One region of the Weizmannia agrestimuris genome, then DNA from elsewhere that is predicted to be linked to it. Evidence: predicted binding sites of a transcription regulator. Region 1 holds the regulator's gene; the other holds the start of a gene.
The links. The regulator CtsR, encoded in region 1, represses protease genes until heat stress. The targets are predictions, from matches to a motif close to ATGGTCAATAAAGGTCAAACA.
Positions count from the first base shown of each region.

Region 2: NFR98_RS06815 (ATP-dependent Clp protease ATP-binding subunit) is a predicted target of CtsR. The motif match lies at 3,236-3,256, and genes of this name have one in related genera.

Region 1 covers NZ_CALPDC010000010.1:70,244-76,980, reverse strand. The annotation lists rRNA gene rrf (5S ribosomal RNA) at 374-489, shown strand; gene NFR98_RS06555 (DUF3969 family protein) at 789-1,079, shown strand; gene NFR98_RS06550 (CtsR family transcriptional regulator) at 1,367-1,831, shown strand; gene mcsA (protein-arginine kinase activator protein McsA) at 1,851-2,396, shown strand; gene mcsB (protein-arginine kinase McsB) at 2,396-3,463, shown strand; gene clpC (ATP-dependent protease ATP-binding subunit ClpC) at 3,480-5,930, shown strand; gene radA (DNA repair protein RadA) at 6,163-6,737, shown strand, end outside.
Region 2 covers NZ_CALPDC010000011.1:45,007-51,743, reverse strand. The annotation lists gene NFR98_RS06825 (hypothetical protein) at 41-184, opposite strand; gene NFR98_RS06820 (aspartyl-phosphate phosphatase Spo0E family protein) at 274-564, shown strand; gene NFR98_RS06815 (ATP-dependent Clp protease ATP-binding subunit) at 851-3,007, opposite strand; gene NFR98_RS06810 (YkvI family membrane protein) at 3,532-4,566, shown strand; gene NFR98_RS06805 (CPBP family intramembrane glutamic endopeptidase) at 4,647-5,264, opposite strand; gene NFR98_RS06800 (YkvS family protein) at 5,511-5,699, opposite strand; gene ykzS (protein YkzS) at 5,866-6,060, shown strand; gene NFR98_RS06790 (phosphocarrier protein HPr) at 6,455-6,721, shown strand; gene ptsP (phosphoenolpyruvate--protein phosphotransferase) at 6,721-6,737, shown strand, end outside.

The DNA.
Region 1 (6,737 bases):
ACAGAAAAGCGGAGGTGCCTTGTTTAGCCCCGACAAGCGAATGTTCTGACCGGCATGGAGCCGTCTTTTGGCTCCGTGACGGGCAGGTTATTCGACCTCGAGGGGCTAGGCACCGGAGCTGGACAATAGAAAAGCGGAAGCGCTTTGGTCATCGGCGTATGGATTTCGGAGCTTTCGACTGAGATAAAGGAAACACGGCGAGCCCCTAAAGGCGAGCCGATGCCCGCTTATCGTAGGGAGAAAGCGCAGAAATACGCTAGCCGATAGGCGCTGGAGCTAGACAATTTTTAAAGTTAGAAACCAAAGCTATTCTCCGTTTACAGTTTTTTCTCCCATCCGGTTTTCAGGGAACACATCCCAAAAATTATACAGGTCCGGTGATGATGGCGGAAAGGTCACACCCGTTCCCATCCCGAACACGGAAGTTAAGCTTTCCAGCGCCGATGGTAGTTGGGGGTTTCCCCCTGCGAGAGTAGGACGTTGCCGGGCAAACAGAAGGCCAGCTGAATCAGCTGGCCTTTTTGAATGTGTAAATAAGGGAGATATAAAAATTTCCATAAGAAAAACGACAAAGATTTACCTTTTGAATCTGATTATATTACTAACCTGATAATAATTTTTTAAAAATTTTAAAAATATATTGACGGCGGTAATAAAATTGTGCATAATTAGGGCTTGCTGAATAAGCAAAATTCCTAGATTTGGCAAGGATGCTAACAGGTTCGGAAAAAATTAAATGCAAGGATTTTATAAAATGTTAAAACTAAGAAAGGCTGGAGTGTTAAAAAATGATTAATAAAAATACCGAAGAAAAAGATATATTGTTGAATGTTTTAGGTATAATCGAGGCTGTATATAATAAGAAAATTTCGATAGAAGAAGCTGAGAAAAGATATTTTAATTACCGTATCATTGATTCTTTGAAGGAAAAAAATTACTCAAATGAATTAATAGAAATTTTGGAACTGGGTACAGAAATTGATGGTATTAATGATTTACTACCTGACAAGTTAGATGAAAACATAATTGATTTAAAAAATAGAGTTCTTCTTTTGTTAGATAGAGAAATAAAAGCATAAAAATAGTCCCCGCAGACGCGAGGGCTTTTTGATTTGTCCTGCCGTAGCAGTAAAAGCTTTTCAAAGCGCTTGACCTCCAATGAACCCGCACCCGCAATCTGTCTGGGTTAATCTTTACCGCTCGCTGCACACGCAGTCCCATCGGGTGGTCCGTGAACATCCGATTGTCTCCCCAAACAGAAATGCTGAAAAAAGGGGCAGTTTTCCTAGTTGCATTTTCTGTAAGGAATCCTGTATAATTAAAGTCAAATATAGTCAAAGTCAAAAGAAGGTGTCAGGAGGTGGCTTTGATGAAAAATATATCGGATATCATAGAGGAATATTTAAAACGGATTCTGGAACTGAATGAAAAAGAAATTCTTGAAATAAAACGCAATGAGATTGCCGATAAGTTCCAATGTGTCCCTTCGCAAATCAATTATGTCATCAATACGCGGTTTACGATTGAAAGAGGGTATATTGTTGAAAGTAAAAGGGGCGGCGGCGGCTATATCCGGATCATGAAAGTGCGGCCTGAAAGCGATGCGGAACTGATTGACCAGCTGCTTGTGCATATCGGCAATGTCATCTCCCAGTCGAATGCGGAAGCCATCATTCTCCGCCTCGTTGAAGAAGAGGTGATTTCAAGGCGGGAGGCAAAAATCATGCTCAGCGTGATGGACCGCTCCGTGCTCTACATCCAGTTGCCGGAACGGGATGAACTGCGTGCCAGAATGTTGAAATCGATGTTAACGACCTTAAAATACAAGTAACAATAGAGGTGAGTATGCCGTGATTTGCCAGGAATGCAATGAAAGGCCGGCAACGATGCATTTTACTAAAATTATAAACGGTGTGAAAACGGAATTCCATCTTTGCGAGAAGTGCGCGCAGGAGAAGGGGGAAAAGTTTTCATCGGATTGGGGGAAAACCTTTTCCTTCGATAATCTGCTCGCGGGCCTTTTTAATTTTGATCCGGCCATCCAACTTTTCAAACAGGAAACAGCACCTGACCCGGATGTGCTTCGCTGCAACCATTGCGGGATGACATTGAACCAGTTTTTAAACACAAGCCGGTTAGGCTGCCCGCATTGCTATGAGACGTTTCAGCACCAGCTTGTTCCGATTTTGCAGCGCCTTCATGGCGGCAACGTTGCGCATGAAGGAAAAATACCTGCACGGATTGGCGGTGCCATTTATACAAAGAAAAAATTGCAGGAATTAAAGGCGGCGTTGCAGGAAGCCATCAGCCAGGAAGAATTTGAAAAAGCAGCAGAACTCCGCGATCAAATTCGCGCACTTGAAGGTTCTTCTCAAGCAAAAGGAGGGGAACAATAATGTCTTTAGAACATTTTTTGCACAAAGCGTCCAGCTCCTGGATGAACGAGCAAGGGCCTGAATCGGAAATTGTGCTGACGACACGGGTTCGTCTGGCAAGAAATTTAAAAAATTACCGGTTCCCGTCCTTGTTTACCAGCGAGGAAGCAAGGGAAATTATGAAAACAATCCAGGATATCGCCCGAAATCATTTTCCGGCTGAAATGCAGGCTGAATTTTTAAAAATGGACGAATTAAAACCGCTCGAAAAAAGGGTGCTTGTGGAGAAACACCTGATTAGCCCGCAACTTGCCGAAGAAGCGGGTGACGGGGCAGTTATTTTGTCAAGCGGCGAAGATATTAGTATTATGATAAATGAGGAAGATCATTTACGCATACAATGTCTTTCTCCAGGGCTTCAATTGCATGAAACGCTTCAGAAAGCCAATCAGCTTGATGACCTGCTTGAAAATTGGGTCGATTATGCTTTTGATGAAACGCTCGGTTACTTAACCAGCTGCCCGACAAATGTCGGAACGGGCATCCGCGCATCGGCCATGATGCATTTGCCGGGACTTGTGCTGACACAGCAAATTAAACAAATCATTCCGGCGATTCATCAGCTTGGTTTGGTGGTAAGAGGAATATATGGCGAAGGAAGCGAAGCCATCGGAAATATTTTTCAAATTTCCAACCAGGTGACACTCGGAACATCGGAAGACAATATTGTCTCGGATTTAACCAGTGTCATCCGGCAGATCATTACACAGGAAAGATCGGCAAGGGAAGCATTGGTGCAGACTTCAAACATACAATTAGAAGACAGGGTTTACCGTTCGCTCGGTGTCCTGCAAAACAGCAGGATCATTGAAACAAAAGAAGCGGCCCGTTGTTTGTCCGATGTCCGGCTGGGAATTGATCTGGGCTATATTCAAAACATTTCGAAACAAATTTTAAATGAATTGATGATTTTAATGCAGCCGGGATTTTTACAGCTTTATGCCGGAAGAGCGCTCAGCCCGTATGAAAGGGATATCCGGAGGGCTACACTGATAAGAGAACGTTTGAGGCTTGAGGAGACCAAATGAACAGGAGGAATGACAGATGATGTTTGGAAGATTTACAGAGAGAGCCCAGAAAGTGCTGGCCCTTTCCCAGGAAGAAGCAATCCGCCTGAAACATAACAATATCGGAACGGAACATATTTTGCTCGGACTTGTCCGCGAAGGGGAAGGCATCGCGGCAAAAGCGCTGTACGGCCTGGGTTTAAGCGCCGAAAAAATCCAGGAAGAAGTGGAAACCCTGATCGGGAACGGCCAGGAAATTTCCCAAACGATCCACTACACGCCAAGGGCCAAAAAAGTGATTGAACTGTCAATGGATGAAGCGAGAAAACTCGGGCACTCCTATGTTGGAACGGAACATATCCTCCTCGGGCTGATCCGTGAAGGTGAAGGCGTGGCGGCACGCGTGCTGACAAATCTCGGCGTTAGCTTAAATAAAGCAAGGCAACAGGTGCTCCAATTATTGGGCAACAGTGAAGCGTCCGTACAGGGCGGTTCGGCGGCCAGCGTCAGCACACCGACACTGGACAGTCTGGCCCGCGATTTAACAGCGATCGCACGGGAAGATTCCCTTGATCCTGTAATCGGGCGCAGCAAAGAAATTCAACGCGTCATTGAAGTACTGAGCCGGAGGACAAAAAACAACCCTGTCCTTATCGGGGAACCGGGCGTTGGGAAAACGGCCATTGCAGAAGGCCTTGCCCAGCAAATTGTGCATAATGAAGTGCCGGAAACGCTGCGTGACAAACGGGTTATGACGCTTGATATGGGTACGGTTGTGGCCGGTACAAAATACCGTGGCGAATTTGAAGACCGCCTGAAAAAAGTCATGGATGAAATCCGCCAGGCCGGTAATATCATTCTTTTCATCGATGAATTGCATACCTTAATTGGGGCCGGCGGTGCGGAAGGAGCCATTGATGCTTCCAATATTTTAAAACCGTCGCTTGCCCGCGGCGAACTGCAGTGCATCGGGGCAACAACACTGGATGAATACCGGAAATATATTGAAAAAGATGCTGCACTGGAAAGAAGGTTCCAGCCGATCCAGGTCGATGAGCCGACGATTGATGAGTCGATCCAGATTTTAAAAGGGCTGCGCGATCGCTATGAAGCACACCATCGCGTCTCGATTACCGATGAGGCGATCGAAGCCGCTGTAAAACTTTCGGACCGCTATATCGCAGACCGGTTCCTGCCGGATAAAGCGATTGACTTAATCGATGAAGCCGGATCGAAAGTGCGTCTTCGTTCCTTTACAACGCCGCCGAATTTGAAAGAACTGGAATTGAAACTGGAAGAGGTACGCAAGGAAAAAGATGCGGCCGTCCAGAGCCAGGAATTTGAAAAAGCGGCTGCGTTAAGGGATACCGAACAGAAACTGCGCGAACAGCTGGAGGAAACGAAGAAAAACTGGAAGGCAAAACAAGGACAGGAAAACAGTGAAGTCACAGTCGATGATATTGCGCTTGTTGTTTCGAGCTGGACGGGAGTTCCGGTGACGAAACTGGCACAAACCGAAACGGAAAGGCTTCTGCACCTTGAAGAGATCCTTCACTCCCGAGTGATCGGGCAGGAAGAAGCGGTACTTGCAGTGGCGAAAGCAGTCCGCCGTGCACGGGCAGGGTTAAAAGATCCGAAACGCCCGATCGGTTCCTTCATTTTCCTCGGGCCGACAGGGGTCGGAAAAACAGAACTGGCGCGGGCGCTTGCGGAAGCGATGTTCGGCGATGAGGATGCCATGATCCGGATCGACATGTCCGAATACATGGAGAAACATTCGACTTCCCGCCTCGTAGGTTCGCCGCCTGGATATGTCGGTTTTGAAGAAGGCGGGCAGCTGACGGAAAAGGTACGGAGAAAACCGTATTCGGTTGTGCTGCTTGATGAAATTGAAAAAGCGCACCCGGATGTGTTCAACATTTTGCTCCAGGTACTGGATGACGGCCGGCTGACCGATTCCAAGGGCCGCACGGTTGATTTTAGCAATACGATTGTCATCATGACATCGAATGTCGGCGCAGATGCTTTAAAACGCAACAAGAGCGTCGGCTTCACCATTCAGGATACCGTCGAGGCCGATTATAAAGACATGAAGGACAAAGTGCTCGAGGAACTGAAAAAAGCGTTCCGGCCTGAGTTTTTGAACCGTGTTGATGAAACCATTGTGTTCCATTCGCTCGAGAAGAAACAGTTGAACGAAATTGTCACGTTGATGGCGAAAGAATTGTCGGACCGGTTAAAAGAGCATCATATCGAACTTGTGCTGACGGATGCCGCAAAAGAAAAAGTGGCGGAAAAAGGCTACGATCCGGAATACGGCGCGCGGCCGCTGCGCAGATCGATTCAGAAAAACATCGAAGACCGCCTTTCGGAAGAAATGCTGAAAGGCAATATAAAAGAAGGGCAAAAGGTATTGGTCGATGTAAAAGACGGCGAATTTACTTTTGCCAGTGTGGCAGAGTCGGAAGCTGTATCGTCCAATTCTTAATGCCGAAAGCAGGAAAGGGTACAATGGTTTTGGCGATTGTACCCTTTTTTTCACATATATAAAATTTCGCGCCAAAATCAATGGCGATTAGGATAACATTGCTTCTGGCAACACATAAAGAAGGAGTACTGTTTCGTTCAACCTATGTGGCGGTTTCTTATACGATTTTAATTCAATTTCAAGATACTTTGTATACACTTATACACATAGATATGAGGGAAAGGGGTTTAAGATGGCAAAAAAAACCGTAAAGTTTGTTTGCCAGAACTGCGGCTACGAGTCGCCAAAATGGATGGGAAAGTGCCCGCAATGCAGCCAGTGGAACCAGATGGTGGAGGAAGCGGAGACGCCAAAACGGAGGGGCTTTTTTTTACATCCGGAGCCTGGAAATGAAACCAAAGCGGCACCTATTACGTCTATAGAGTCTAAAGAAGAAAAAAGGACAAAGGTGGATTTTGGAGAGCTGAACCGTGTCCTCGGCGGCGGCATTGTTGCCGGATCACTTGTTTTGATCGGCGGGGATCCCGGGATCGGCAAATCAACGCTGCTTTTGCAAGTGTCATCACAACTGGCAAAGCACGGGTTAAATGTACTGTATATTTCCGGGGAGGAATCGGCGAAACAGACGAAGTTAAGGGCGGACCGGTTAAACATCCATACCGACCATCTTTATGTGCTGCCGGAAACGGACCTTTCCGTGATCCAGCAGGCGATAGATGAACTGAATCCCGGCTTTGTGGTCATTGATTCCATCCAGACGATTTACCATCCGGAAATCCAGTCTGCGCCGGGCAGTGTGTCGCAAGT
Region 2 (6,737 bases), on a different contig from region 1:
AAATTTTTGGTGAAAATTTTGTCTAATATTGCGATTGTATTTACATTTCCGTCAAGACCTGCGATACTACTTTAGTAATGGTAAAATAAGCAGGATGGGGGCAGGGCTTTTGCGCCTTTCCGGCTTGCAGCGCAACTTTTGTCACGATGCCATCAAGCGGAAAACCGGCAGTATCATCCGCCATTTTCCATGTGTAACACCTCACATTTTTGAAGCATAATCGGGGGATAACAATCATTCAATAGAAAAAGAGAACTAAAGGAGAATTTTGAAGTGGACACGCACATGTTAGAGGAGAACAAGTATCTGTACAGGATTCAGAAAAAACGCCAGGAAATGATGGAACTTGGGAAAAAACTGGGCCTGACGCATGAGAAAACGGTTCAGTGCAGTCAGCAGCTGGATTCGCTCATGAATGAGTATGAAGCCTATCGGAAGCAGTACAATACCCGGTCATCCGAAATGGTGATTATTCGGGAAATGTCATTCATATTGTATGAAAAAGTGCAGCGGCTCAATTTGGCTGAAGCGAGAAAAACGCATAAAGCCATGCAGATTGTTTAACGAACAGGGGAACTGCTTCCAACCTTTTGCATCTTGATTTTGCTCCTTTGAGTGCGGATGAATCCCTGATCAATATTCCGGATGAATATGTTTCCCGCCTTTTTGTTTGGACTGGTTTTGTGCCGGGGAATAGAACCCGACCTTCTTCCGATTGATTACAACAATCAGGTTTGGACTGCGTTCGATCTATTTACAGGCATAAAAAAATCCGGCAGACGGCCCGTGTTGTCCATCTGCCGGAATGCATAAAACCGGCATGGGCTGTGTCCGCATGCCGGTTTTTGCTTTATTTTTCCGCGATGACAATGTCGCCTTCGCGAACTTCCGCTTTTAAGTTTTTGCTTTCCGGATGGTCGAGGATAAAGTCGGCGATCCGGTCTTCGATTTTTTCCTGGATGACGCGGCGGATCGGGCGTGCCCCAAATGCCGGGTCATAACCGAGTTCGGCGATTTTTTCTTTCGCTTCTGCTGTCACGTCAAGTGTAATCGCTTGTTCGTTCAGCGTTTCATCCAGTTCACCGAGCATCAGGTCAACAATTTTAACCAAATGTTCTTTTTCAAGTGGTTTAAATTCGACAATATTATCGAAACGGTTCAGAAACTCCGGTTTGAAGAAGTCGCCGAGCGAATCGAGAATATTCGATTCTTTGATCGCTTCGCTTTTAGCAAATCCGACTGTTTTATGCTTAAATTGGGTGCCGGCGTTGCTCGTCATAATGATGACGGTATCTTTGAAGCTGACCGTCCGCCCTTGGGCATCGGTTAAGCGCCCGTCATCGAGAATTTGCAGGAACATGTTCAAAACATCCGGGTGCGCTTTTTCAATTTCGTCGAGCAAAATAATGCTGTACGGGTTGTGGCGCACTTTTTCCGTCAGTTGTCCGGCATCTTCATAACCGACATAGCCGGCAGGTGCCCCGATCAGTTTCGAGACGCTGTGTTTTTCCATATATTCGCTCATGTCAAGCCGGATCATTGCATCTTTCGTGCCAAACAGTTCTTCTGCGAGCCGTTTCGTCAGTTCCGTTTTTCCGACACCGGTCGGGCCGACGAACAGGAACGAACCGATCGGGCGACTTTGCGCTTTCAGGCCGGCACGCGAACGGCGGATTGCTTTCGCTACTTTCCGGACGGCTTCTTCCTGGCCGATCACCTTTTTAGCAAGGTTTTCTTCCAGATGCTGCAGTTTTTTCGCTTCATCCGCTTCGAGTTTGCCGACCGGAATACCCGTTTTCTTTTCGACAATTTCCTGAATTTGCGTGACATCGACAACCGGTTTGGCTTCAACTTGGCCGGAAGTAGCCAACTCGTTCAGTTTTTGTTCTTCTTTTTTCAATTCGGCTGCTTTTTCATAGTTTTCTGTTGCAAGCGCAGTTTGTTTTTCCTGTGCAATTTCAGCAAGCCGTTTTTGGATATCTTCTTTGCTCGGAACCGCAATCGTCAGGTTCAATTTCGAACCGGCTTCATCCATCAGGTCGATTGCCTTATCCGGCAGGAAGCGGTCCTGGATGTAGCGGTGCGACAATTTCGCACAAGCTTCAAGCGCTTCATCGGTATAGGCAACGTGATGGTAGTTTTCATACCGGTCTTTTAAGCCGCGCAAAATCATGACGGTTTCTTCAAGGGTCGGTTCATTGACTTGTACCGGTTGAAAACGCCGTTCAAGTGCGGCATCTTTTTCAATTTGCCGGTATTCTTTCAAAGTTGTCGCGCCGATCACCTGGATTTCGCCGCGGGCAAGCGCCGGTTTCAAAATGTTGCCAGCGTCCATCGAACCTTCTGCAGAACCTGCGCCGACAAGCAGGTGAATTTCGTCAATAAACAGAAGTACGTTTTTCCGTTGTTCGAGTTCGGCAATCAATTTTTTCATCCGTTCTTCAAATTGACCACGGATGCCCGTGTTTGCAACAAGTGAAGCTACATCGAGCAAGTAAACTTCTTTATGCCGCAGTTTTGCCGGAACTTGTTTTTCAACAATTTTTAAAGCGAGCCCTTCCGCAATGGCGGTTTTCCCGACGCCAGGTTCGCCGATTAACACCGGGTTGTTTTTATTGCGCCGGTTTAAAATTTCAATGACGCGGGCGATTTCTTCATCACGGCCTATGACAGGGTCGATTTGCCCGGCCCGTGCAGCGGCGGTCAGGTTGCGGCCGAACTGGTCAAGTAGTCCGTTGCCACCGCCTTGTGTTTGCGTTTGTACGGTTTGTTTCGCGCCGTTCGGCTGGAATCCGTTGGCATTCATTTGGTTAAAGAGGTCGTTGAATCCTCCGAATCCGAAGTTTCCAAATCCGTTATTCATAAACATGCCTCCCCAGTTGTTTTCGAATTTTGCACGTTCTTTTTGGTAGCAGGACTGGCATAGGTTCAATGTTTTTTGGTTTCCGTTCACATTTATATGCATTCCGATCGTCGCTTCGTTTTGATGGCATTTGTCACATAACATCAAACATTCCTCCTTTGATCGGTTTGATTTTGACTATCTTTGACTAATGAGATTGAAAAACAATCAAAGCGTTTTGATTTGCTTTGACCTTGATTGGGAATGAGTATAGCTCAAAATTTCACAAGATGCAAATCTTTTGCATGCACCTCTTTGATGCATTTTGGCCTTTCCAGCACAATGGCAAATTTGTCTTATGCTGAAAACAAGTAAATGACATCTGCGTATCACCTTTTGACTATCTTTGACCTTTCTGATATCAGTATACAACAGCGCGGTCCGAAAATCAAAAGATCTGCATTTGCCATTAACGCTTATCAGCCAATGGTGTTATCTTTTCTTTGACCAACTTTGATCTTTGCCTATAGTATAGGACAACTTTTTTTGCTTGTAAAGGGGTTTTTGACTTTTTTTGACCAATTTTTTACCGGCGGAAATGAACCGGCCGGGCTATTTTAAGAAAGCGGGACATAGGATAGTAACGGAGCTGACAGGTTGTCTTATTTTTTCTTAAAGGGGTGCAGGCGTTGAATAAGTGGGGCGGTGCTGTCCAAATCGCAGCCGTTTATATTGGAACGGTCATCGGAGCGGGGTTTGCAACAGGGAAAGAAATTACCGTTTTTTTTACACAGTTTGGGCTGTATGGATTGCTTACCATCTGCCTTTCAGGGTTTTTGTTTATTTTCTTTGGTACGAAAATGATGGAAAAAGCGATCGATTTGCATGCGGATTCCTATGAAACTTTAAACCGGTATTTATTTGGCAAAAAAGCGGCCGGTTTCGTGAATGTGATGATGATGGCCATGCTTTTCGGGGTTTGCGGCGTCATGCTGTCCGGTGCGGGTGCTGTTTTCGAGGAGCAGCTTCATATTGGGAGGGAAATAGGGATTTTATTGACGGTGCTTCTTGCCTTTCTTGTCATGTGTTTTGGCATCAAGGGGCTGCTTGGCGTCAACACATTTGTTGTGCCGTTGATGCTTTTGTTTAATTTTCTGCTTTTGTCGCAGTCCGTCCAGTCACCCGGTTTTTTTCAAGCGCTCATGGCCCGGCCGGAAAGTGTTGATATGCCCCGTGCGCTTCTCCGCGCCCTTTCCTATGCGGCTTTGAATTTGGCGCTCGCGCAGGCGGTGCTTGTCCCGGTTGCGGCGGAAGTGAAAGATAAGGAAGTCGTCCGTGCCGGCGGGATACTGGGCGGGCTGTTTTTAACGCTCATCCTGATTTCCAGCCATTTGTCACTGGTCACGCTGCCGGACGTTGCCCAAGTGGAGATTCCGATGGCGCATATTGTGAAAGCGAGTTTTCCGGGCATTTATTTTATTTATGTTCTGCTGATTTTCGGGGAAATTTTCACTTCTATTATCGGGGATGCCTACGGGCTTGAGCGGCAAATGCAAAAATATATCCCGATGAAAAGCGGTTTGCTGTACGGGTTGATTTTTTCCGCCATTCTGCTGATCAGCAGCTTGCATTACGGCCCGCTATTATCGGTTTTATATCCCTTGTTCGGCTATTTCAGCCTTGTTTTTATGATGGCACTCGGAATAAAGACGATTCGGGGGTGACCGGTAAGGCATTCAAAACAGCTTTGCGCGGTTGTTATGCATTTGTGGCGGGCAAATGCCGAAAAAAGCCGTCCCCCTGCTTAAAAAATCGGCAGGAAGACGACAAGCAGCAAATCAAAGGTAAGATGCGACAAAATTTGTGCAGACAGGCTCCGTTTTTTTGCATACAGCAGCCCCCAGAAAATCGAACCGGCAAAAGCGGCAATGACCATGATTTTTAATCCGCAGTAAAAATAAACGGATGCGTTCAATACGGCGGAAATCAAAATCGCATATTTCGCTTCCATCATTTTCATGAGCCGGGCCTGGACAAATGAACGCCAAAAAATTTCTTCTCCGGGGATGAGAATCAGGACAAGCGCTAAGTAATGCCAGAAGGATTCGGGCGAAAAACGCCTGTATGCGCGGGCGACTTCATTGTCAAGCCCGCCCGGCAAAAAACCGAGTACTGTATTGCCAATTCTGAAAATAATATAGAGGAGAAAACCCGAAAAGATGCCATACAACAGCAATTGAAGGTACGGAAGCTTTTCGTGTTTTTCTGATTTTCCAAGAAAAACCGTGTAACTGATCAAAAACAGCATTGCTCCGGAATATAAATACCAAAAAACGGAGGTATCCCGAAACGTAATATATAGCAGAAGGTGGGCGATCAAGATACTTCCGAGAAGCTTTGTATCCACCATGTTTTTTGCCACCGCCAATGCGCTCCTTTCTTAAGTTCGCAAACCGCCGGCAAAAAACCGGGAAGGGCCAAAAAAAGAGATCCGGCCCCGCAGTCCGGCCTTCGCGGCATTGGGTCAAACAAAAATACAGTGAATATTTTAGCAGAGAAATAGGGAAAAAGGTATCCGGGAAAATAATGTTAAAAAATTCACAATCATAGAAACGGCAGTAAAAAAACCGGCATGTGCCGGTTTCTTACTGCGCGGTAAGCGTTTGAATTAATGTAAAGCCGAGTGGATAACCTGATAGTTTTTATGATTGACCACTGTTTTTTCATCAAGCTCCAGTTCCTGATAGTTTTCCATATAGGTTAAATCCACGATGACCGAGTTCTCGTTCACCTTTTCGACAATTCCTTGAAGCCCATCTTTAAATTCAATAATGTCACCAATTTGTGCTTTTTTCATTGCGGTCCTCCCGTAAGAAAGTATTGTAACCAGTTTGCACTATTTTTCTGAAAAGTTCAAGGCGAAAGGAACAGAAAAATACAAATCGGGCCGGTTTTAAAAAATCGCGAAAGCAAACAAGTAGGCGGCAGGAAGAATGTGGTACAATACCGGGTGGGGTGGTCGTATGTTGGAAGAAGAAATCAGACAGGAAATCAACCGGCTTCGCAACAGGGAAATCGAAGAATTATTCGTCAGCCGTGAAGATTTTATGGACTTCCGGAAAGTGCTTATTGCCGAGGAAGACTTTAAACATTTTAAGGGCATTGCCTTGCGCGGCGGGAATGTCCGCTATATTTATTTGGACGAGCCGGAAATCTGACTGGGGCATGCATAATTTTGTGCATTTTTAAGCAAAATGAAGTCAACTCTGATGATTGTTTTATTTGGAAAGGCATGTTATTCTATTACGGGGATTTTGTTTTTCCCGCACTGTGCAATATTTGTCATTTTTTTGATCCGGCCGGGGACATGCGTGTTCCCGGTTTCGGGCGAGGCGTGTTTTTGGCACGGATGGGCCGCGCGGACTTTGAGGGAGCAGCCTGCTGAATAACCGGGGATGAACGGTGTTTGCAGGTACCCGGCATCGCTGCGGTTTTTTTCAACCCTCGTTTGCAAAATTTGTCATTTGTATGAAGATGGTTGATAAATATTGACGAAAAATGTACAGTGCATTATTTTTAGAACTATATTATAGAAAAGGAGTCGTTCTACCCATGGCTGAAAAACAATTTAAAGTAACAGCAGATACAGGAATCCACGCACGTCCTGCTACATTGCTCGTACAAACGGCAAGCAAATTCGATTCAGATATCCAATTGCAGTACAAGGATAAGAAAGTGAACCTGAAATCGATCATGGGGGTTATGTCCCTTGGAATCGGCAAAGGCGCCGACATTACCATTTCTGCAGAAGGCAACGATGCACAAGATGCATTGAACGCTTTAGCTGAATTAATGAAAAAAGAGGGTCTGGGCGAATAATGTCAACCATTTTAAA